DNA from 3 places in the Acidihalobacter prosperus genome. Region 3 is predicted to be linked to each of the others. Evidence: predicted binding sites of a transcription regulator. Region 3 holds the regulator's gene; each other region holds the start of a gene.
What was found. The regulator sigma-54, encoded in region 3, starts transcription at its own class of promoters, with help from an activator protein. The targets are predictions, from matches to a motif close to TGGCANGNTNCNTGCTT.
Positions count from the first base shown of each region.

Region 1: THPRO_RS08155 (urease accessory protein UreD) is a predicted target of sigma-54. The motif match lies at 4,851-4,867, and genes of this name have one in related genera.
Region 2: glnA (glutamate--ammonia ligase) is a predicted target of sigma-54. The motif match lies at 4,694-4,710, and genes of this name have one in related genera.

Region 1 covers NZ_JQSG02000003.1:299,679-307,378, forward strand. The annotation lists gene THPRO_RS08125 (SCO family protein) at 1-113, opposite strand, end outside; gene THPRO_RS08130 (hypothetical protein) at 330-893, opposite strand; gene ureC (urease subunit alpha) at 1,082-2,788, opposite strand; gene THPRO_RS08140 (urease subunit beta) at 2,785-3,096, opposite strand; gene cynS (cyanase) at 3,104-3,547, opposite strand; gene ureA (urease subunit gamma) at 3,576-3,878, opposite strand; gene THPRO_RS08155 (urease accessory protein UreD) at 3,920-4,774, opposite strand; gene THPRO_RS08160 (YcgL domain-containing protein) at 4,964-5,209, opposite strand; gene THPRO_RS08165 (hypothetical protein) at 5,206-6,108, opposite strand; gene speA (biosynthetic arginine decarboxylase) at 6,130-7,700, opposite strand, start outside.
Region 2 covers NZ_JQSG02000003.1:396,263-403,962, forward strand. The annotation lists gene glyS (glycine--tRNA ligase subunit beta) at 1-360, opposite strand, end outside; gene glyQ (glycine--tRNA ligase subunit alpha) at 353-1,273, opposite strand; gene THPRO_RS08575 (hypothetical protein) at 1,395-1,967, shown strand; gene THPRO_RS08580 (tRNA (5-methylaminomethyl-2-thiouridylate)-methyltransferase) at 2,076-3,122, shown strand; gene THPRO_RS08585 (sulfurtransferase TusA family protein) at 3,125-3,367, shown strand; gene THPRO_RS08590 (cation diffusion facilitator family transporter) at 3,437-4,609, shown strand; gene glnA (glutamate--ammonia ligase) at 4,801-6,210, shown strand; gene THPRO_RS08600 (DUF4124 domain-containing protein) at 6,316-6,963, shown strand; gene glnL (nitrogen regulation protein NR(II)) at 7,109-7,700, shown strand, end outside.
Region 3 covers NZ_JQSG02000003.1:108,774-116,473, forward strand. The annotation lists gene lptA (lipopolysaccharide transport periplasmic protein LptA) at 1-405, shown strand, start outside; gene lptB (LPS export ABC transporter ATP-binding protein) at 402-1,127, shown strand; gene THPRO_RS07260 (RNA polymerase factor sigma-54) at 1,193-2,653, shown strand; gene hpf (ribosome hibernation-promoting factor, HPF/YfiA family) at 2,876-3,196, shown strand; gene ptsN (PTS IIA-like nitrogen regulatory protein PtsN) at 3,221-3,685, shown strand; gene hprK (HPr(Ser) kinase/phosphatase) at 3,694-4,638, shown strand; gene rapZ (RNase adapter RapZ) at 4,635-5,495, shown strand; gene THPRO_RS07285 (PTS sugar transporter subunit IIA) at 5,540-5,953, shown strand; gene THPRO_RS07290 (HPr family phosphocarrier protein) at 5,940-6,209, shown strand; gene ptsP (phosphoenolpyruvate--protein phosphotransferase) at 6,321-7,700, shown strand, end outside.

The DNA.
Region 1 (7,700 bases), 190 kb from region 3:
CCCAGCATGACGACGATGCCGAAGACCGTGCCGCTCGTCAGTCCCAGCAGATGAGCCCTTCCGAGGCCCACGATGGGCGCACGGGTCGGTTTGTCCGATACCCATTCCGACACGCTGTTTCCTCCTGTAGTGGTCGTGGCGGGCCGTGCCCGCAAATCCCCTAAGCACCAGGGATCAGGCCATCTTTGGGGCCTTCGAGTTCACTATAAAGTGGGTTTTGTCACCGATACAGTGACAAAGTGTCGCACGAATGATCCGCCGCGTCGCGCGACCCGCGGCGGACCTGCCGGCGGAACCCCGCCGATGCCACGGGCATCGACGGGGAGCGCTCACCAGTTCCCGGAAAACATGGCGGCGATGATCCAGGTGGCGTTATCGGCCACCAGGAAACCAGCAATGATGGCGGAACCGAGTGCCAGCCCGCTCAGGGTCTGGTAAGCCGAGGCGGTTTCCAGCGGCAGCTGTTCATGCACGTAACGCCGGTCCGCGCTGCGCAGAATGTTGGGCACCCTTCGCCGGCCCGGCATGGGCTCGGCCACGCCGCGTGCCAGGGCGCGCAAGTACAGTGTCAGCGCCAACGCGATCTCGACCGCCCCCAGCAGAACGGCCACATCGGCCATCATCCACTTGAGCAGCATGCCGGTGGACAGCAGGTAGCCCTTGGCCTGCATATGAATGGTGTGGTCCTGACTTTCCCAGCCGATCTGCGGCCCTGTGGGAGCGGCCGGCATGGCGCGTAGTCCCTCGAGACTGGCGGTTGCGAACAGTGCCGACAACACCAGCGCGACGGCGAGAAACATCAGCCAAAAGTTCCTGATCCTGCGTAACGCGCGCAGGCACGTGGGGTCTGGGCTGCCGAGCGACCCCGGCAGAGTCTGTTCCTGAACGATCATTCGATTCTCTCCCTGATGGCGTACAGCATTGCTTGTTGTGTGCCGTCCGGGAGGGCGGTTGGTTGGCTCCACAAACGGCAATCGAGTATATGCTCGCGCGGGCCCACTGCGCCATCTCTGCGACATGCCCGGAAGGCGAAGCCAGGCAAGGCGATACGGGCACCCCCTTGTCTGCGCCCGAGGGATGTTCAGAACAGGAAGTAGCGCTGCGCCAGCGGCAGCTCCACAGCGGGTTCGCAAACCAGCAATTCGCCGTCGGCGCGCACCGCATAGGTCTGCGGATCGACTTCCATCGCGGGGAGATAGTCGTTGAGCTTCATGTCGCGCTTGCCGATGCCGCGGGTGCCGCGCACCGCCGACACGCTGGCTCGCAGACCGAGCGCCTCGGGGACGCCGGCGGCCAGCGCGGCCTGCGAGACGAAGCTCAGTCGCGTGGCCGCGCGCGCGCCGCCGTAGCTGCCGAACATCGGGCGATAGTGCACCGGCTGCGGTGTCGGAATTGAGGCGTTGGGATCGCCCATCGGCGCGGCGGCGATCATGCCGCCCTTGATCACCATCGCCGGCTTGGCGCCGAAGAAGGCCGGCTTCCACAGCACCAGGTCGGCCAGCTTGCCGACCTCGACCGAGCCGACTTCGTGCGCGATGCCGTGCGCGATGGCCGGGTTGACGGTGTACTTGGCGACGTAGCGGCGCGCGCGGTAGTTGTCGTGCCGCGCCGGGTCCTCGGCCAGGCTGCCGCGCTGCACCTTCATCTTGTGCGCGGTCTGCCAGGTGCGCGTGACCACCTCGCCCACCCGGCCCATGGCCTGCGAGTCGGAGGCGATCATGGAGAAGGCGCCGAGGTCGTGCAGGATGTCCTCGGCGGCGATGGTCTCGCGGCGGATGCGCGAGTCCGCGAAGGCCACGTCCTCGGGGATGTTCGGGTCGAGGTGATGGCAGACCATCAGCATGTCGAGATGTTCGTCCACGGTGTTGACCGTGTACGGACGCGTCGGGTTGGTCGACGACGGCAGCACGTTGGGCGCGCCGCAGGCCTTGATGATGTCCGGGGCGTGGCCGCCGCCGGCGCCTTCGGTGTGATAGGTGTGGATGGTGCGCCCCTTGAAGGCGGCCAGGGTGTCCTCGACGAAGCCGGACTCGTTCAGCGTGTCGGTGTGGATAGCCACCTGCACGTCGGCGCGCTCGGCCGCGGACAGGCAGTTGTCGATGGCGGCCGGCGTGGTGCCCCAGTCCTCGTGCAGCTTGAGGCCCATCGCGCCGGCGGCGATCTGCTCGTCCAGCGGGGCGGCCAGGCTGGCGTTGCCCTTGCCGAGGAAACCGAGATTCATCGGGAAGCTCTCGGCGGCCTCGAGCATGCGGCGGATGTACCAGGGGCCGGGCGTGCAGGTGGTCGCGTTGGTGCCCGCAGCCGGGCCGGTGCCACCGCCGATCATGGTGGTGACGCCCGACATCAGCGCCTCCTCGATCTGCTGCGGGCAGATGAAATGGATGTGGGCGTCGATGCCGCCGGCGGTGGCGACCAGGCCCTCGCCCGCGATGACCTCGGTGCCGGCGCCGATGACGATGTCCACGCCGGGCTGGATGTCCGGGTTGCCGGCCTTGCCGATGCCGGCGATGCGCCCGTCCTTGAGCCCGATATCCGCCTTGACCACGCCCCACCAGTCGAGGATCAGGGCGTTGGTGATCACCGTGTCGGCGACCTCGGCCGCGGCGCGCTGGCTCTGGCCCATGCCGTCGCGGATCACCTTGCCGCCGCCGAACTTGACCTCCTCGCCGTAGACCGTGCGGTCCTCCTCGACCTCGATCACCAGTGCGGTGTCGCCGAGGCGCACGCGGTCGCCCACGGTGGGTCCGTACATCTCCGCGTAGGCGCGGCGGTCGATCGTGCGGCTCATGCGTCCAGTGCTCCCATGATACGTGCGTTGAATCCGTAGACCGTGCGTGCGCCGGCCAGCGCGACCAGCTCGACCTCGCGTGTCTGCCCGGGCTCGAAGCGCACGGCGGTGCCGGCCGGGATGTTCAGCCGGAAGCCGCGCGCGGCCTCGCGGTCGAAGTCCAGCGCGCCGTTGGTCTCGTGGAAGTGATAGTGCGAGCCGACCTGGATGGGCCGGTCGCCGGTGTTGGCCACGCGCAGGCTGCGCGTCTCGCGGCCGGCGTTGATCTCGATCACGCCCTCGGCGGGCAGCAGTTCTCCGGGAATCATCGCGGCGTCACCACTTGCGGTAGGGCAGGAACTTGCCGTTGTAGGTGATCTTCACGCGGTCGCCCTTGGGGTCGGAGACACGCTCGATGTCGAGTTCGAAATCGATGGCGCTCATGATGCCGTCGCCGAATTCCTCGTGGATCAGCGCCTTGATCGTGCTGCCGTAGACCTGGGTGATTTCGTGCAGGCGGTAGATCAGCGGGTCGGTGGGCACGTCGCTGTCCAGCGAACCCTTGAGCGGGCATTCCGTCAAGGCCGCGACAAAGGACGGGTCCAGCCCGAGCAGGGCAACCGCGGCGGTGGCCTCGTCCTCGCTCATCGACTGCTGGCCGAGCAGCGCGGAGGTGGTCCACACCGGATGGCGTCCCACCGCCTTGGCCAGGGCGGTCCAGGTCAGGCCCTTGGCGCGCTTGGCCTCGAGCACGGCCTCGGTGACTTCTTCTCGATACATGCGGTACCTCCTGGCTAGCATTGCCCCGTCAGGGGATCGGGTGGTGCACGGTGACCAGCTTGGTCCCGTCGGGGAAGGTCGCCTCGACCTGTACCTCGGGGATCATCTCCGGGATGCCTTCCATCACGTCGTCGCGGCCGAGCAGGGTCGTGCCGTAGTCCATCAGCTCGGCTACGGTACGGCCGTCGCGGGCGCCTTCGAGAATCGCCGCGCTGATGTAGGCCACGGCCTCCGGGTAGTTGAGCTTGAGACCGCGCGCCTTGCGCCGCTCGGCCAGCAGTGCAGCGGTGAACAGCAGCAGCTTGTCCTTCTCCTTGGGCAGCAAATCCACGTGCAACTCCTCAGGTCGTTGATACTCGTTATTCCACTCTTTCAGGTACGCCAGATGCGCGGCGGACACGCCGGGCGACCGAAAACGCGTGGGCGCAACCAGGCCCATAAAGCCTCGAACCACGCGCGCGCGTGCCCCGCCTCGGCGCCGAGGTAGCGCGCGACCAGCAGGCGCTCGACCCGCGTCACACCGCCGCGGCCCGTCGCCGGCTCACCAAGCCCCGCGTCATATAGCGCATCCAGCGTGCAGGGGATCGGGGCTGCGCACACCAGCGTTGCGCTGACCACCTGCCCCTGCAAGCCCCAGATCGCATCCAGCAGCGGATCGCCGGGATCGAGCGCAAGGCGCTCGACCAATATCGGGTGCCCCTCGACGACGACCTCGAGACGCTGACGCCAATGGCCCTCGCCGAAACCGGTACCCGCCGCCGGACGGCCTAGACACACGATCTCCCAGCCGAAGTAGCGGGCGTCGCTCGCCAGCTCGACACGAGTGTCGAGTTCGGCGCGCGCGCCCTCGAACAGGATGGTTTCCTGCGGCAGCCATTCCAGCGCGGCTCCCGGTGCCACGCGCAGCCGCTGTGCGACGTGCGCAACACGCTGCGGATTGGAGTAGAACTTGCCCGCCGAGGGCGTGGTCATCAGCGCGTGCGAATCCGCTTCCGCCTCGGCTTCCAGGCACAGGCTGTCGCCGCCGACCACGCCCGCAGGCGGGTGCAGCAGGTAGACATGGCAGACGGCGCCCTCCGGGTAGAACGGCCGTTGGATCAGCAGCGGGCCGATGTGCCGCCGCTGCCGCACATAGCTGCGACCCTGCCGTGCACCGAAGACCAGCGACAACGACGCCTGCCAGCCATCGCCGGCATCAGCGGCGACCGCTGCCGCGGAGACCGTCATGCCGCGCCCTTCCGGCCCCGTTTCGTTTGCATCACAATCCGGCTCCTTTGCGATATTGGGCAGCCCCTGGCCTCTGCAGCAAGGCTCGTGCCATATCGCAAGGTACCGACCCCGGCCGGCCCTCGGTCACCCGCCATGCACGAAAACGGTGCATGCAGCGCGCGCGCAGCACAAAGGCTGCGCCCACGTCTACAGCGGGCGCTCGTTGGCCGGTGGCATTTGCAGATGGAACCCCTGGCCCCGCAAATTGCCCAGCACCTGCACGGCGTCCGCCTGCGCCAGTCGGCGCTCGGGCGTCAGTTCGAACTCAAGCGCGAAGTCGGCAGCGCCGAAAAGCCGCATCAGCGCGTCGGGCACCTCGGAGAAGTCGTCTTGACGCGGCAGATAGAGGTAGGCGTCCGCACGGCGGCGACTGCGATAGACATAACATTTCATGGCGTGGCAATGCTCGTGTTGGCGGGCAAACCGCTTGCATTGGCCCCAACGGACGGGCTCGGCGTGTCGTGAGCGGGCACTGTGACCGGCACGGCCGTTTGGGGCAAGCCGGTGGCGTTGCCGGGCAGCGCACCAGGCCCTGCGACCGGAACACCGCTCGTACCCGGTTCGCCGACGGGCAGCGCGCCAGCGGCTTCGGGAGCGTGCGGCGCAATGACGCTGCCCGCGGGGGCATAAACCGCCACCGACGCCAGACGGGTCCATGCCAGGGCATACCCGACGCTGCCGGTGGACTGATCGGCGTCGACAGTGATGCCGTCGCCGCTGACCGCCGCAAGTACGCCCTCGATGGCACCGCCATCGAGCACCTGTACCCGCACCTTGCGGCCGGTATACCGCGCCAGCACGTCGAACGCGGCGGGCTGATAACGATACGCCGGCGCCGCCGTGACGTGCCGCTCGTGCTTGGCCTTGGAGGCAGCCTCCGCCTGTGCCTGCTTGCGCGCAGCCGCTTCCTCCTGGCGAAGTGCGGCCACTTCGGCCTCATTGGGCACCGGTATGTCGCGGTCGACGGTAAACGGTAACTCGATACGGCCGTTCCAGCCGTACACCGCCAACACGGGACCCGCCGACGAGTGCCGCAGATAGTCCGCCACCGGCGCCGCCGCACCGCCATACAGCGATACGATCATCGTCAGCAGGGCGGCGGCGATGGCGTAGAGGCCGAACTGGGTCTGCTGCCAGCGGGTGATCGCGTACCACAGCAGCAGCGGCGGCAACAGCAGCACGCCCAGCCCCCACAGCAGTGTTTCGCGAAAGGCGCAGCGCACGAGGGCGAGACCACCTAAGGTCAGCAGCGCCAGGGATGCCACGAACAACCAGACCATCGACTGCGTCATGCGCCTCCCGGACGGTATCCGTCAGTCTTCCAGATAGGTGTATCCGTTCAAACCGGTTTCCAGCTCGGCCAGTATGCGCGAAGCCTCCGCCGTCTCCAGACCCGCCGCCTGTACCTTGCGGCGATAGGCGGCGAGCAATTCTTCGGGGTCGAAATGCACGTAGCTTAGCAATTCCGCAATCGCATCGCCCGCCTCCACCGGCGCCAGGCGGCAGCCCCCCGCCGGGTCGAGATCGACGTTGATCGCGTCGGTGTCGCCGAACAGATTGTGCAGGTCGCCGAGAATTTCCTGGTACGCGCCGACCAGAAAGATGCCCAGCAGATAGCGCTGGCCGCGCCGCCAGGGGTGCAGCGGCAGGCTGGATTCGAGGTCGGCGCCGACCACGTAGCGCTCGACGTGCCCGTCGGAGTCGCAGGTCAGATCCTGCAGCACGCCACGACGGGTCGGTCGTTCTTCCAGCCGGTGCAGCGGCATGATCGGAAAGATCTGGTCGATGGCCCACACGTCGGGAATCGACTGGAACACCGAGAAGTTGCAGAACACCTTGTCGGCCAGCCGCTCGCGCAGATCCTCCAGCATGTCGCGCTCGACCTTGGACTGGCCATCCAGCCCCGCCGACAGGCGACGGCAGATGATCACGTACAGCTCCTCGGCGCGCGCGCGCTGGGCGAGGTCGAGCACGCCGTGCGTGTACATGCCGTGCGCCTCGCTCAGCCAGTAGGCCGCATCGTGGTAGATCTCGCTCGCCGGATGCGCGCCCGCCGCCTCCGCAAGACGCCACAGATCCTGCAGGATCACCGGCTCGTCCTCGCCCGGCGGCGCCCCCAGCCCGGGTTCGCCGGGCGACTCCACGTCGATCACCTCGGTGATCAGGACGGCATGATGCGCGGTCATCGCACGCCCGGCCTCGGTGAAGATGTCCGGCGGCGGCATACCCTCGTCGCGACAGACCTCGTGCAGGGTGCGCACGATGTTGGCGGCGTACTCGTGCACGCTGTAGTTCATGGAGCAGTAGTTGCGCGAACGGGAGCCTTCGTAGTCGATGCCCAGCCCGCCGCCGACGTCGGCGATGCACAACGGCGCGCCCAGGCGGCGCAGCTCGGCATAGTAGCGCGCGGCCTCGCGCACGCCGCGCTGGATGTCGCGGATGTTGGCGAGCTGCGAACCCATGTGGAAGTGCAGCAGTTCCAGGCAGTCGAGCATGCCCTGTTCGCGCAGCCGCTCGATCACGCGCAGCGCCTGCGCGGCGGACAGTCCGAACTTGCCCTTCTCGCCGCCGGTGTTCTGCCAGTTGCCGCTGCCCACCGAGGACAGTCTCACGCGCAGGCCGAGCAGCGGGCGCACGCCGAGATCCTGCGCGGCCTCCAGCACGAGATCGAGTTCGGAAGGTTTTTCGATCACGATGTACGGGCGGTGGCCGAGCCGGCGGCCGAGCAGCGCGAGGCGCATGTACTCTCGGTCCTTGTAGCCGTTGCACACGATCACCCCGCCCGCCCGCGCGCGCGCCAGCACGGCCATCAGCTCCGGCTTGCTGCCGGCCTCGAGCCCCACGCGCTCGCCGCCGTGGCCGAGAATCTCGTCGACCACGCTGC
Region 2 (7,700 bases), 290 kb from region 3:
GGCGCACAACCAGGCGCCCTTGTCCGTTTCCTGACGCTCCAACGCATCGACCGCGAGGCCGACGGAACGAGCGAAACCCTCGGCCGCCTTGGTGGGACGACCATCGGCGTCGAATGCGGCGGCGAGCGCGGGGCCGCGTCGCTCGATGCGGCGATCGGGCTGCATCAGCGGGACGCGCTCGATCAGCACCGCCAGACGCCGGGGCGTGGCATAGACGTGCCGCGCCCCGCCGCCGACGCCGGCGGCCTCCAGCCGCGCCCCCATCTCCTCGGCCAGACTTTCGGCGAGGCGCCGCAGCGAGCCCGGCGGCAATTCCTCGGTGCCGATCTCGATCAGCAGGTCGGCGTGGGTCTCAGTCATCGTGTGTCTCCGGCGCGTCGGCAAGCAGGGGAAATCCGAGCGACTCGCGCGCCGCATGGTAGGCCTCCGCAATGGCACGCGACAGGGCGCGCACGCGTAGGATGTAGCGCTGGCGCTCGGTCACCGAAATGGCCTGGCGGGCATCCAGCAAATTGAAGGTGTGCGAGGCCTTGAGCATCTGCTCGTAGGCGGGGAGCGGCAGGCCGGTTTCGATCAGGCGCGTACTTTCCGCCTCGCAGGCGTCGAACCAGCGCAACAGGGCCTCGACGTCGGCCTGCTCGAAGTTGTAGCGTGACTGCTCGACCTCGTTCTGGTGAAACACGTCGCCGTAGGTGACCGTACCCTGCGGCCCTCGGGTCCAGACGAGATCGTAGACGCTCTCGACCCCCTGCAGATACATCGCGATACGCTCCAGACCGTAGGTGATCTCGCCGGTCACCGGACGACAGTCGAGTCCGCCGACCTGCTGGAAGTAGGTGAACTGACTGACCTCCATGCCATTGAGCCAGACCTCCCAACCCAGCCCCCAGGCGCCCAGCGTGGGCGACTCCCAGTTGTCCTCGACGAAGCGGATGTCGTGCACAAGGCGGTCGAGGCCGAGCGCCGCCAACGACCCCAGGTAAAGCTCCTGGATGTCGTCGGGCGAGGGCTTGAGCATCACCTGGAACTGATAATAATGTTGCAGTCGGTTCGGGTTTTCGCCGTAGCGGCCGTCGGTAGGGCGTCGCGACGGCTGGGCATAGGCCGCCCGCCAGGGTTCCGGCCCGATCGCGCGCAGGAAGGTCGCGGGGTGGAAGGTGCCGGCGCCCATTTCCATGTCGTAGGGCTGCAGGATCACGCAGCCATGGCCGGACCAATAGTCCTGCAAGGCCCTGATCAGGGCTTGGAAGGTGGAGACGTCGTAGCTGGTCATGGGTTTCTGCGCCGCGCTGGAAACGGCGGCAAGTATAACCCGCCGCAGGCGGGCCCCAGCAAGGCGGCCAGGCACGTCGTGTGCTAGGGAAAATACTGAAGCCTGCACGTGGAGGTGAGGTATGAGCGATCTGATCCTTGAACCGACGGCCGCGGCCCTGTGGCAGCGCCTCATACGCGAGGGCGCCAGCGACGCCGGCCAGCCCCTCGATGACGAGCTGGAAGCCTATCTGATGATGCTGCTGCAACGCTTTCACCGTCGGCCCGAACTGGCGCGCACCATCATGGCGCTCGAATATCTCAAGGCCCAGACCGGAAACGGCGGCATCCGCGCCGGGCAGCTGCGCGACGTGGGCGACCAGTGCCTACTGTTCGCCGGCCTGTTCCCGGGCATCGCCCGGCGGCGGCGCGTCGGCATCGACTACTTCGTCGATCTCGGCCGCACGGCCTATCTGGATCTCGCCGGCGCTCTGAGTCAGGGCGCCGGGCAGCTCTTCCACGCGCTTGCCGCAGGCTTCGTCACCCTGATGGACACCCTCAGCGCCATGCGCGCGCGCCCGGCCTTCGAGGCCCTCGGCGCGCTCGACCAGTTCGAGCTGTGGTCGCGCACCGGCAGTCGCGGCGCGCGCGAGGCGCTCGCCCGCCATACCCGCGCCATCCCCGTCGCGCCGCCTCATACGGACACCCGGCACTAGCGAACGCTCCGGCGACCGCCGCCACGCGGACGGGGCGGCGGTCGCCGGAGTTGGGCGCCGGCAGCGCGTTTGCTAAGATGCCCGCCCATCCCACATCCGTACAGCACGATGACCCAGCGCAAGGCCGTGGCCCTGATTTCCGGCGGACTCGATTCCATGCTCGCCGCGCGCGCCGTTCAGGCGCAGGGCGTGCATGTCGAGGGCATCAACTTCTTCACCGGCTTCTGCGTCGAAGGCCACACGCACGCGATCCGCAAGCAGGACCGCAGCAAGCCCAAGCGAAACAACGCCCTGTGGGTGGCGGAACAGCTCGGCATCAAACTGCACATCATTGATATCGTCGAAGAGTACAAGGACGTCGTGCTGAACCCAAGGCACGGCTACGGCGCCCACCTCAATCCCTGCCTGGACTGCAAGATATTCATGGTCGGCAAGGCGCGCGAGTGGATGCAGGCGCACGACTTCGACTTCATCATCACCGGCGAGGTGATCGGCCAGCGCCCCAAATCGCAGCGCAAGGTCACCCTGCCTATCGTCGCCCGCGAGTCCGGTGCCGACGACCGCCTGTTGCGGCCGTTGTGCGCGAAAAACCTGGCGCCGACCCTACCCGAGCGTGAGGGCTGGGTCGACCGCGACCAGCTGTTCGACTTCTCAGGACGCTCGCGCAAGCCCCAGATCGCGCTGGCCGAGCGCTTCGGATTCGACGACTATGCCCAACCCGCCGGCGGCTGCTGCTTTCTCACCGACGAAAGCTATTCGCGCAAGCTCGGCGATCTGTGGCAGCACCGCGGCGAAAAACGCTACGAGCTCGACGACATCATGCTGCTCAAGGTGGGCCGCCATCTGCGCCCGCGCGCGCACTTCAAGCTGATCGTGTCCCGCGAGGAGGGCGAATCGCGCTTCCTCGAGGGCTACCGCAAGCAGTTCGTCCACCTGCAGCCGCTCAGCCATGCCGGTCCGCTGACCCTGGTGGAAGCCAGCGAAACCCTCAGCGCCGAGGACCTCTCCCTCGCCGCCCGCATCGTCGCCCGCTTCAGCCAGGGACGCGACGCCGACTGGGTCGAAGTCGGAGTGACCGAGCCCGGCGATGAGCCGCGCGCCCTGAAGGTCGCACCGCTGTCCGCGGCCGACGTACCTACGTCCTGGTACGTCTGAGCATGGCCGAACACAGCCTCGACGCACGCCGGCTGCTCTGCCCGCTGCCGGTGATCCGCGTACAAAACCGCATCGCCGAGCTGCCTCCCGGCGATACCCTGCGGGTCTTTTGCACGGACCCCGGCGCGCTGCTGGACGTGCCCGCTTGGTGTCGCGTGCATGGACACCGCGTACTGGAATCCCGACAGCAAGACGGCGAGGTCGTCCTGCTGATCGAGGTACGAACGGGCGACGACAGCGCCTGACGCGACCGGCATGGGTATTGCGCCCGTGCCGGTGGCATAATTCCCAGCCCGACGCGAGACCCAGGCCCCATGGAAACCATCGACATCGCCCCCTCTGACGCCCGCTTCGGCGCCATACGCCGCGTCACCCTGATCGGCTCCCTGATCAATCTGATCGTTTCCACGGCACAGATCGCTGGCGGACTCATGGCGCACTCCCAGGCGCTGGTCGCCGACGGCCTGCACACCCTGTCCGATCTCGCCAGCGACGTCGTCGTTCTACTTGCCGCCAAACACGGCAGCCAGGATGCCGACGACGAGCATCCGTACGGGCATCGGCGCATCGAAACCCTGGGCTCCGTCGTGGTCGGGCTCGCGCTCATGGGCGTGGCCGCAGGCATCGCCATCGAGGCATTCAGCCACCTGCTGCAGCCAACGCACGGCCCCGGCCCCGAACCCGTTGCCCTGGCATTCGCCCTGCTGGCCATCGCCGCCAAGGAATCGCTGTACCACTACACCATGCACGTTGCCAAGCGGGTCAAATCCAACCTGCTCAAGGCCAACGCGTGGCATCATCGCTCCGACGTACTCTCGTCGCTGATCGTGTTTGCCGGCATCGGCGGCACCCTGCTCGGTTTCGAGCATCTCGACAGCATTGCCGCCATCGCGGTCTCGGCGATGATCCTGCGGATCGGCTGGCAGCTTGCCACCAGCGGCGTGCGCGAACTGATCGACACCGGCCTCGACGCCGACGAGGTCGAAGCCATACGCGACAGCATCCTCGCGCTGGACGGCGTCAAGAGCCTGCACATGCTGCGCACCCGTCGCATGGGCGGCGAGGCGCTCGCGGACGTGCACATTCAGGTCAACCCGCGCATCAGCGTCTCGGAAGGCCACCATATCGGCGAAGCGGTACGCGACCACCTGATCACCCATTTCGAGCACGTCTCCGACGTGACCGTGCATGTCGATCCCGAGGACGACGAGCGCGAGGCCAGCTGCATGCATCTGCCGCTGCGACAGGCCCTGCTTGCAGCGCTGCGTCAGCAGTGGAAAGATATCCCGGCAGCGGCGAACCTCGAGAATGTCCACCTGCATTACCTCAACGGGCGGGCCCACCTCGACCTATTCATGCCGCTTCGCGGGCCGTCGGAAGCGACCGACTCGGTGCACGAGGTCGCGGAGCAGCTCATTTCGACCAGCAAACAGTTACCGGAAATCGGCGAAGTCAGGGTCTACTTTCGCCACGAATGCACCAAATAAGTGCGCCATGGGCGTTAGCGCACCATGATAGAGCGCCATTCCGGCGCGCGGCGGCGGCACCTGCGCCCGCTCAGGCGCTTGTCTTGGCATTTTTTGTGCTTATGAAACGCATCATACGGTGGGGCTCGACCGCCAACAGAGCTGCCAGTCAGGACTACATCTAACGAACCACGCGTGAGGAGCCTATAAGCATGTCCCCGAATGACGTTCTCAACATGATGAAGGAACACGACGTCAAATACGTCGATTTCCGCTTTACCGACACCCGCGGCAAGGAACAGCACGTGAGCGTGCCGGCACACACGATCGACGAATCGCTGTTCGAGGACGGCAAGATGTTCGACGGCTCCTCGATCGCCGGCTGGAAGGGCATCGAGGCCTCCGACATGATCCTGATGCCCGACGCCGATACCGCGGTCATCGACCCGTTCTTCAACGAGACCACGATGAACCTGCGCTGCGACATCATCGAGCCGTCCACGATGCAGGGCTACGAGCGCGACCCGCGCTCCATCGCCAAGCGCGCGGAAGCCTACCTGAAGTCCACCGGCATCGCCGACACGGCCTACTTCGGCCCCGAACCCGAATTCTTCGTGTTCGACGATATCCGCTGGGGCGCGAACATGCAGGGCGCGTTCTACAAGATCGACTCCGACGAGGCCGGCTGGAACTCCGAAAAGGTCTTCGAGGAAGGCAACATCGGCCATCGCCCCGGCGTCAAGGGCGGCTACTTCCCGGTGCCGCCGGTCGACTCGCTGCAGGACCTGCGTTCGGCCATGTGCCTGGTGCTCGAGGAAATGGGGGTGCCCACCGAAGTCCACCATCACGAAGTCGCCACCGCCGGCCAATGCGAGATCGGCACCCAGTTCAACACCCTGGTCAAGCGTGCGGACTGGAATCAGATCCTCAAGTACGTGGTGCATAACGTCGCCCACAACTACGGCAAGACCGCGACCTTCATGCCCAAGCCGCTGGTCGGCGATAACGGCAACGGCATGCACGTCCACCAGTCGCTCGCGAAGGACGGCGTGAATCTGTTCGCCGGCGACCTGTACGGCGGCCTGTCCGAAACCGCGCTGTTCTACATCGGCGGCATCATCAAGCATGCGCGGGCCATCAACGCGCTGACCAATGCCTCGACCAACAGCTACAAGCGCCTGGTACCCGGTTTCGAAGCGCCGGTCATGCTGGCCTACTCGGCACGCAACCGTTCCGCCTCCATCCGCATTCCGTGGGTTTCCAGCCCCAAGGCGCGCCGCATCGAGGTCCGCTTCCCCGATTCGACCGGCAACCCTTACCTCGCCTTCACCGCGATGATGATGGCCGGCATCGACGGCATTCAGAACAAGATCCATCCCGGCGACGCGATGGACAAGAACCTGTACGACCTGCCGCCCGAAGAGGAGAAGAAGATTCCCCAGGTCTGTCATGCGCTGGATCAGGCGCTTGCGGCCCTGCACGCGGATCGCGCCTTCCTCACCGCCGGCGGCGTGTTCAGCGACGATGCCATCGACGCCTACATCGACCTCAAGATGGAAGAGGTTACCCGTATGCGCATGACCACGCATCCTGTCGAGTTCGACATGTACTACAGCATCTGATCTGCCTGTATTGAGGATCGGACGAAGGGCGCCCCGCCGGGGCGCCCTTCTTTTTTGGATAGTCCCGCAAAACCGGCCACTTGCAGCCAAGCCCGTCGCAGGCCTATGCTCTGCCCCATGCTGCGCGCGCTACTCGTCCTCAGCCTGCTGCTCGTCACGGCGACCGCACAGGCAACCATCTACCGCTGGGTCAACGCCCAGGGCGACGTCGTCTTTTCCGACACGCCGCCTCCCAACGGCAAGGCGCAAAAACTCGAGCTCAATCACCCACTCGACACCATTCAGACGCCGCAGCAGCCGCTCTCGCCACCCCCGGGCCTCGCCCCCGGAAACGGCAACCAACGCTCAGCCTATCGTGCGCTGACCATCACCTCGCCGGCCAACAATCAGGCGATACGCGCCAACAATGGCGACATCACGGTTTCGTTGAACCTGATGCCCGCGCTCATGCCCGGCGATCGCATTCGCCTGTTCATGGATGGCGCGCAGGTCTACAGCGGCACCTCCACCCAGATTCCGCTGCACAATGTCGACCGTGGTAGCCATACGCTCTACGCCGCCGTCGAAGGCCGCGCCGGTGGCATCGCCATCCGCTCACCGGGCGTCACCTTCAGCGTGTTGCGCCACTCGGTGCTGTTCAATCCCGGACAATCGCCCACAAACGGCGCCACGTCGAATGCCAGCGGAGCCGCGAATCAGGCGCCGCGCGCCCCCATGATGCCGCGCGCGCCGCAATTCCACGCGCCCAACTGACCGACACGGCCGTACCGGCCCACCCCTGTCGCCCGGCATGCACCATTTAGGTGCATAATAAGCGTGCGCGATTGCCGTGCATGCAAGGCTGCCGCCGCCGGCACGCACGGCGCGCTTTTTGCTTGCCAGTGCCATGATGACAACGATGACGCCGCCAACATCCATGGCTCCCAGCGAAGCCGAGATACTCGACAACCTCACGACCGCGATTCTGTACTTCGACAGCGGACTAATCCTGCGGCTGCTCAACCCCGCGGGCGAAATGCTGCTCGAACACAGCGCGCAGAATGTGATCGGCAGCCCGGCCGAACTGCTGTTTCCCGGCGACGAGGCCTTTATCCTCGCCCTGCGCGAGGCCGTGGCCACCGCGCATCCCCTGACCGAGCGCGAAAAGCTCCTGCACCTGCCAGGCCATCGGCAGACCAACGTCGACTGCACCATCACGCCCTGGATCATCGGCGAACACGTTGACGGCGTCATGCTGGAACTCAGCCATATCGATCGCCAGCTGCGCATCACCCGCGAAAAGCGTTTGCTCAGCCAGCAATCGACCGCACGCGAGCTACTTCGAGGACTCGCGCACGAAATCAAGAATCCGCTGAGCGGCCTGCGCGGCGCCGCCCAGCTGCTGGAGCGCGAGCTCATCGCGGACGATCTGCGGGAGTACACCCGGATCATCGTCGCCGAAGCCGACCGCCTGCGTGGCCTGGTCGACCGCATGCTCGGCCCCAACAGCC
Region 3 (7,700 bases):
GACCGATTTCATTTCGACCAGAAGACCGGTGTCGGCATCTACACCGGGCACGTCCGCGTCACCCAGAACACCCTCACCATCGACGGCGACCGACTGACCGTGGTGGCGCCGCCCAAGGGACCGGTCGAACGCCTGACCATGGACGGCAACCCGGCCACCTTCAGCGACGTCACCCCCAAGGGCAAACCGGTCAAGGGACACGCGGCGCACATGCTCTACCTGCCGGACAGCCGGCAGATACAACTGCAGGGACAGGCCGAACTGAGCCAGGAGCGCAACACCTTCAGCAGCACGCATATCGTCTACGACACGAAAAATGGCGTCGTCACCGCCGGTGCGCCTGGGCATCGCGTCGAGGCCACGCTGGTGCCCGATCAGGGCACGACGGGAAAATCCGCGCCATGAGCGTGCTCGGCGCCAGTGGCCTGACCAAGCGCTATCGCGGACGCGACGTGCTCGGCGGCGTTTCCCTCGAGGTCGGCAGCGGCGAAATCGTCGGCCTGCTCGGCCCCAACGGCGCGGGCAAGACCACCTGCTTCTACATCATCGTCGGTCTGATTCAGCCGGATTCGGGGCGGATACACCTCAACGATCAGGACATCACCCGCTTCCCCATGCACGCCCGCGCACGCATGGGCGTTGGCTATCTGCCGCAGGAAGCCTCGGTTTTCCGCCGCCTCAGCGTCGAAGCCAACATCCGCGCCGTACTCGAACTGCGTGACAATCTCGACCCCAGGGCACAGAATGAAACCCTGGAAAGTCTGTTGGATGAATTGCAGATCGGGCATATCCGCGCCAGTCGCGGCTTCAGCCTCTCGGGCGGTGAGAGACGACGCGTCGAGATTGCGCGCGCGCTGGCCGCCGACCCGGCCTTCATCCTGCTCGACGAACCCTTCGCCGGCGTCGACCCCATTTCGGTACTCGACATCCAGCGGATCGTGCGACACCTGAGCGACCGGGACATTGGCGTCTTGATTACCGATCACAATGTGCGTGAAACCCTCGGCATCTGCCAGCGAGCCTATATCCTGAGCGAGGGTCATGTGCTCGCCGAAGGCGCGCCGGAAGACATCCTGCACAATCAGAAGGCCCGCGAGGTCTATCTGGGGCAGGACTTCCGACTCTAACAACATCCCGTAGACCGATGATGACCATTGCGTTAAACGCGGATTCAAGATAAACATCAGGCGCGATGATCAAGCCATCCATTCAACTCAGGCTGGGGCAATCCCTGGCGATGACTCCCCAGCTGCAGCAGGCGATACGTCTGCTGCAGTACTCGACGCTCGAGCTGCAGACGCACATCCAGGAAGTGCTCGAGACCAACCCCATGCTCGAAATCGACGAGGACGGCGGCCGGGGCGAAGGCGCGGACGGCGAACCGATCAACGGCGAAGCCCGCGAAAGCAGCGCCGAGGACAGTCCGTCGCAGGACACGATTCCGGACGAGCTGCCCGTCGACAGCGCCTGGGACGACATCTACGAACCGCCCTCCGCGGCCGGCTCCGCACCCTCCGAAGGCGACGACCGCGACCCCTATGAGTCGCAGAGCGGAGACGGCGAATCGCTTGCGGACCATCTGCTCTGGCAGGTCCACCTCGCCACCATGAACGAGCAGGACCGCCTGATCGCCATGACCCTGATCGACGCGATCGGCAACGACGGCTATCTTCAGGAAGACCTGGAAAACATCCGCGCCTCGCTCGCGGATCAACTGCAGACCGAACTCGAGATCGAGGACGTCGAAGCCGTACTGCATCTCGTACAACGGCTCGATCCGCCCGGCTGCGGTGCGCGCAACCTGTCCGAGTGCCTTGACATACAGCTCTCGGAGATGCCGAGGGACACCCCCCGGCTGGCATCGGCGCGGCATCTTGTGCAATCGCACATCGACCTGCTCGGCAACCACGATTTCAAGGCACTGATGCGTCACCTGGATCTGGACGAGACCGAGCTGCAGGAAACCATCGCACTGATCCAGTCGCTCAACCCCCGCCCTGGCGCGCAGATCAGCAACAGCCGCCCCGAGTACATCGTCCCCGACGTGACCGTGCGCAAACAGGGGCAGCGCTGGCGCGTGGAGCTCAACTCGGAGGTGGCGCCGCGCCTGCGCGTGAATTCGACCTACGCCTCGATGGTCCGGCGCGCGGACAGCAGCGTGGACAACACCTACATGAAGAATCAGCTGCAGGAGGCCCGCTGGTTCATCAAGAGCCTGCAAAGCCGCAACGAAACCCTGTTGCGCGTCGCCACCGCCATCGTCGAGCAACAGCGAGGCTTTCTGGAATACGGCGAGGAGGCCATGAAACCGCTGGTGCTGCGCGACATCGCCGAACAGGTCGAGATGCACGAATCGACCATCTCCCGCGTCACCACCCAGAAATACATGTATACCCCCCGCGGCATCTTCGAATTCAAGTACTTCTTCTCCAGCCATGTCGGCACGGCCGACGGCGGCGAGTGCTCGGCCGTCGCCATACGCGCGATGATCCGCAAGCTGATCGAGGGCGAACCCGGTGACAAGCCCCTGTCGGACAGCAAGATCGCCGACCTGCTCGGCGAAAAGGGCATCCAGGTGGCGCGCCGCACCGTGGCCAAGTACCGCGAGGGCATGAACATCCCGTCCTCCAGCGATCGCAAGCGCCTCAACTAGACTCAGATTATGGCGACTTCACACGTATCCTCGACCTTGCGCACCGCGAAACACCTGCCGCGGGCCGGCCGGACCAGGGAGCACGGTCGGGTGCGAGCGTCGACATCAGGCGGCGGGGGATGCCGCCCCTGGCCGCGAAAGCGGCCGCGGGATGGCGCCAGCCATGACGGCCCCGCCCCCCACATGGGCACATAAGACATGGCCCTCAACGAGGAGTATCGTATGCAAATCAATCTGTCCGGGCACCATATCGAGCTGACCGACGCCCTGCGCAGCTATGTGAGCGAAAAATTCCAGCGCCTCGAGCGGCATTTCGACAACATGATTGACGTCCACGTGATCCTCTCCGTAGAAAAACTGCGCCAGAAAGCCGAAGCCAGCCTCAATCTCAGCGGCAACCAGCTCTTCGCGGACGCCGTCAGCGAAGACATGTACGCCGCCATCGACGCACTCGTCGACAAGCTCGACCGGCAGGTCATCAAGCACAAGGAAAAAACCAAGGACCACCACAAGGCCGAAGCGACCAAACGCACGGCCACCTGAAAACATCGGGGCGACACCTGAACCATGCAGATAGGCGAACTTCTCACCACCGAGCGCATCCTCAGCGGTGCCGACATCCACAGCAAGAAACGGGCGCTGGAAGCACTGAGCGAGCTGCTGGCCCAAGGCGGGCAGGTTTCCTCGCACGAGGTCTTCGATACCTTGCTCGCGCGCGAACGCCTCGGCAGCACCGGCTTGGGCCATGGGGTGGCGATCCCCCACGGCCGCATGACCGGGCTCAAGGAGACGCAGGCCGCCTTCATCAAACTCAGCGGGGGCATCGATTTCGATGCCCCCGACCAGCAACCCGTCGACCTGCTGTTCGCGTTGCTGGTGCCGGAGGATAGCGCCAGCGAACACCTGGAGACGCTTTCCAGGCTGGCGCAGCTGTTCAGCGACCCGGTCGCCGTGCAACAGCTGCGCACTGCCGATGGCAGCGAAGCCACTCTGGGACTGCTCAGCGACTGGGAAGCCCGGCACGCCGCCTAGGCGACGCCATGGAAGCCAATCTTTCAGCGGCTGCCCTCTACCAAGCGCTCGGCAAGCGCCTGCAGCTCTCCTGGCTGTCGGGACGCGACGGAGGCGTACACCAGCTGTCCGCCGCCGACACGCACTGGGGCGGCGCCACCCTCGTCGGACATCTGAATCTGGTGCACCCGCATTGCGTCCAGGTGCTTGGCAGTCGCGAGTGCGCCTATCTGCGCCAGCTCGACGACGACGCCCGCGAACAGGCCTTGCGGCAGATGTTCAACGGCGAAAGCATTCTGATCGTGATCGGCGGCGGGGAATTCCCGGACGAGCGCATGATCGGGCTGGCCGAGCACGCCGGCATCCCGCTGTTCGCCTCGCCACTGGCCACCCAGGAACTCATCAGCACCCTGCGCTACTACCTGAGCGAGACCCTCGCCGAAACCGCCACCGCACACGGCGTGTTCATGGAGGTACTCGGCACGGGTCTGTTGCTGACCGGCGACAGCAACGTGGGCAAGAGCGAGCTGGCGCTGGAACTGATCACCCGCGGCCACCGACTGGTCGCGGACGACGCCCCCGAATTTGCCCGCATTACCCCCGACACCCTGCAGGGGCGTTGCCCGATGGTGCTGCAGGACATGCTCGAGGTACGCGGCCTCGGCATTCTCAACGTGCGCGCGATGTACGGCGACAATGCGATCAAGCTCAACAAGTACCTGAGGCTGATCATCGACCTGCGCCACCATCACGGCGGCCATCATGCAGACGAGCACCGGCTGTACGGCATTACCCGGACCCGGCGCCTGCTCGGTGTCGAGATCCCCGTGATCGAGATTCCCGTCGCCCCCAGCCGCAACCTGGCGGTGCTGGTCGAAGCCGCGGTGCGCAAACATCTGTTGCTGCAATCCGGTTATGATGCGGCCGACGACCTGATCCAGCGCCAGCAGGAACGCCTCGGGAACCAACCGTGAGACTGATCATCATCAGCGGCCTTTCGGGCTCCGGCAAGACCGTCGCCCTGCACGCCCTAGAAGACGAGGGATTGTATTGCATCGACAACCTGCACCTCGGCCTGCTGCCTGCCTTCGTCGAAAACCTGCTCAGCCCCAAGGTCAAGCTTTACGACGAAGCCGCCGTCGGCATCGATGCCCGCAGCGGCATCGAGGAGCTACGCCGCTTCAAGGACATTCTCGAGGACATCCGCACGCGCGGCGTGCAACTCGAAATCATCTATCTGCAGGCCGAGATCGACACGCTGCTCAAGCGCTTCAGCGAAACCCGCCGCAAACACCCGCTGTCGCGCAAGGGCCTGCCGCTGATCGAGGCGATACACCTGGAACGTTCGCTGCTCGCGGTGATCGCCGAACATGCCGATCTGACCATCGACACCACCCGCAGCAACGTCCATCAACTCAGCGCCCAGATTCGCGAACGCATCGGACGCAGCCACGTCGGCTCACTGTCGCTGCAATTCCAGTCGTTCGGCTTCAAGCACGGCGTGCCGGGTGACTCCGATTTCATTTTCGACGTCCGCTGCCTGCCCAATCCGCACTGGGAACCGCGGCTGCGCAACCAGACCGGACTCGACCCATCGGTGCAGCACTATCTGGCCTCGCACCCGATGGTCGAGGATATGTACCATGATATCCGCCAGTTCCTGCAGACCTGGATTCCGCGCTTCGAGGCGGAAAACCGCAGTTATCTGACCGTGTCGATCGGCTGCACGGGCGGGCAACACCGCTCGGTCTACCTCGTGCAGCGGCTCGGAGACGCCTTCCGCGACGAACGCGGTACCGAAATCACCATCCGTCACCGGGAGCTGGGTTGATGGCCCGCCCCCATTCGCCCGACCCTGCATAGGCTCATCGTTTCATGTCCGTGGGAATCCTGCTCATCACGCACAACCGACTGGGTGCCGACCTGATGGAAACGGCCCGCGGCATGTTGCGCGAGACACCGCTGTCCGTGGCCAATCTGGCCGTCTCGCCGGTATCGGATCCGGATGAAATACTCAAACGTGCCCGCGAACTGTGCGACCGACTCGATACCGGCAACGGCGTCCTGGTGCTGACCGACATGTTCGGCTCCACGCCCAGCAATATCGCCTGCCGACTCTGCAATGACGCGCATCAGGTGCGCATTCTGGCCGGCGTCAACCTGCCCATGCTGATCCGCATCTTCAATTATCCCGCGCTCGATCTGGATGCGCTCATGGACAAGGCGCTGAGCGGCGGGCACGACGGCGTCCTCAACTGCCAGGAGGTCAGCAGGCATGGCAAAGACTGAGGTCACCATCGTCAACCGGCTCGGGCTGCACGCGCGCGCCGCGGCGCGCCTGGTCGGGCTGGCCAGCCGCTTCGATGCCCACATCGAACTCGAGCGCAACGGGCGCCGCGTGAACGGCAAGAGCATCATGGGGGTCATGATGCTTGCCGCCGCCCAAGGCAGCACGCTGACACTGCACGCCGACGGTACCGACGCCGAACAGGCGCTGGCCGAACTGAGTACGCTGATCGCCGACCGTTTCGGGGAAGAAAGCTGAGACCGGCGACAAGGGCCCGAATGCTATAAACAGAAGGGGCATCGCACACGCGACGCCGCCACCCGGCGCGGATCCCGACTCCGCCCGCCAGCACGAAGGAAGCATCACTGCATGAGCCTGCTGCTCAACGGCATCGGTGTCTCCCGCGGCATCGCCATCGGCCGCGCATACCGCTATGAACAGGAGTCGCCGGAAATCGTCGAACGGCGCCTTGCCACCGCGGATCTGCCTGCCGAGATTCGTCGTTTCCGCCGTGCGCTACAGCGCGCCAAGGCCGAACTCAAGGGCGTGCGCGACCGCATCCCCGAAAATGCGCCTGCCGATGTCGGCACCTTCATCGACACGCATCTGCTGATGCTGGAGGATGGGCTCCTGGCCCAGGCGCCCATCCAGCACATGCGCGCGTTGCACTGCAATGCCGAATGGGCGCTCAAGCTCCAGTACGACGAACTGGTCGCCACCTTCGATGCCATGGAGGACGCTTACCTGCGCACCCGCCGCGACGACGTCGCGCACGTCATCGGACGGATACAACGGTTGCTCGCCGGCCATGAAGCGACTTCCGCGCCCGCCAGCCGGGGCGATGTCGTGGTCGCCGGCGACCTGTCGCCCGCCGACATCGCCAGCCTGCACGATGCCCGCGTAGCCGGCGTGATCACCGAGTTCGGCGGACCGCTGTCGCATACCGCGATCCTCCTGCGCAGCCTGGAGATACCCGCCGTCGTCGGTACCCATGCCGCACTGCGCCTGATCGGCAGCGGCGAAACGCTGATCATCGACGGTGACGCGGGCCTCGTGCTCGCGGGTGCAGCCCCTTCCCTGCAACGCCATTTCCGCGAACGCCTGCGCCGCGACCGGGTACGTCGCGCGACGCTGGCCAAATCGGTCCTATTGCCCGGCATCACCCTCGACAGACACGTCATTTCTCTGCAGGCCAATATCGAGCTGGATGCCGACCTTGCCGCGCTGCGCCGGCTCGGCCCCACCGCGGTCGGCCTCTACCGTACCGAATTCCTTTTCATCAACCCGAAGGCCAGCCCGCCGGGCGAGGAAGAACAGCTGCGAGCCTACCGCAAGGCGCTGCGTGCCCTGCGGGGCTCGGCGCTGACGATCCGCACCTACGATCTCGGCGGCGACAAACTCTTCGACGGCGACATGCGCGACGGGCAAATCTCGCCCAATCCGGCGCTCGGCCTGCGCGCGGTACGCCTGAGCCTGCGCGAACCGGCCCCCTTCGCCGCGCAGATCCGCGCCATACTGCGCGCTTCGGCGCAAGGCCCCGTCCGGCTGATGCTGCCGATGCTGACCGATCTCTCCGAACTCGATCAATGCCTCGCCCTGATCGCCGAGCAGCGCGAGGCACTGCGTCGGGCAGGTCGCCCGTTCGACCCGGATCTGCCGATCGGCGCCATGATCGAGGTACCCGCCGCAGCGCTGACCGCCGAGGCCTTCGCTCGACGCCTGGATTTTCTGTCCATCGGCACCAACGAC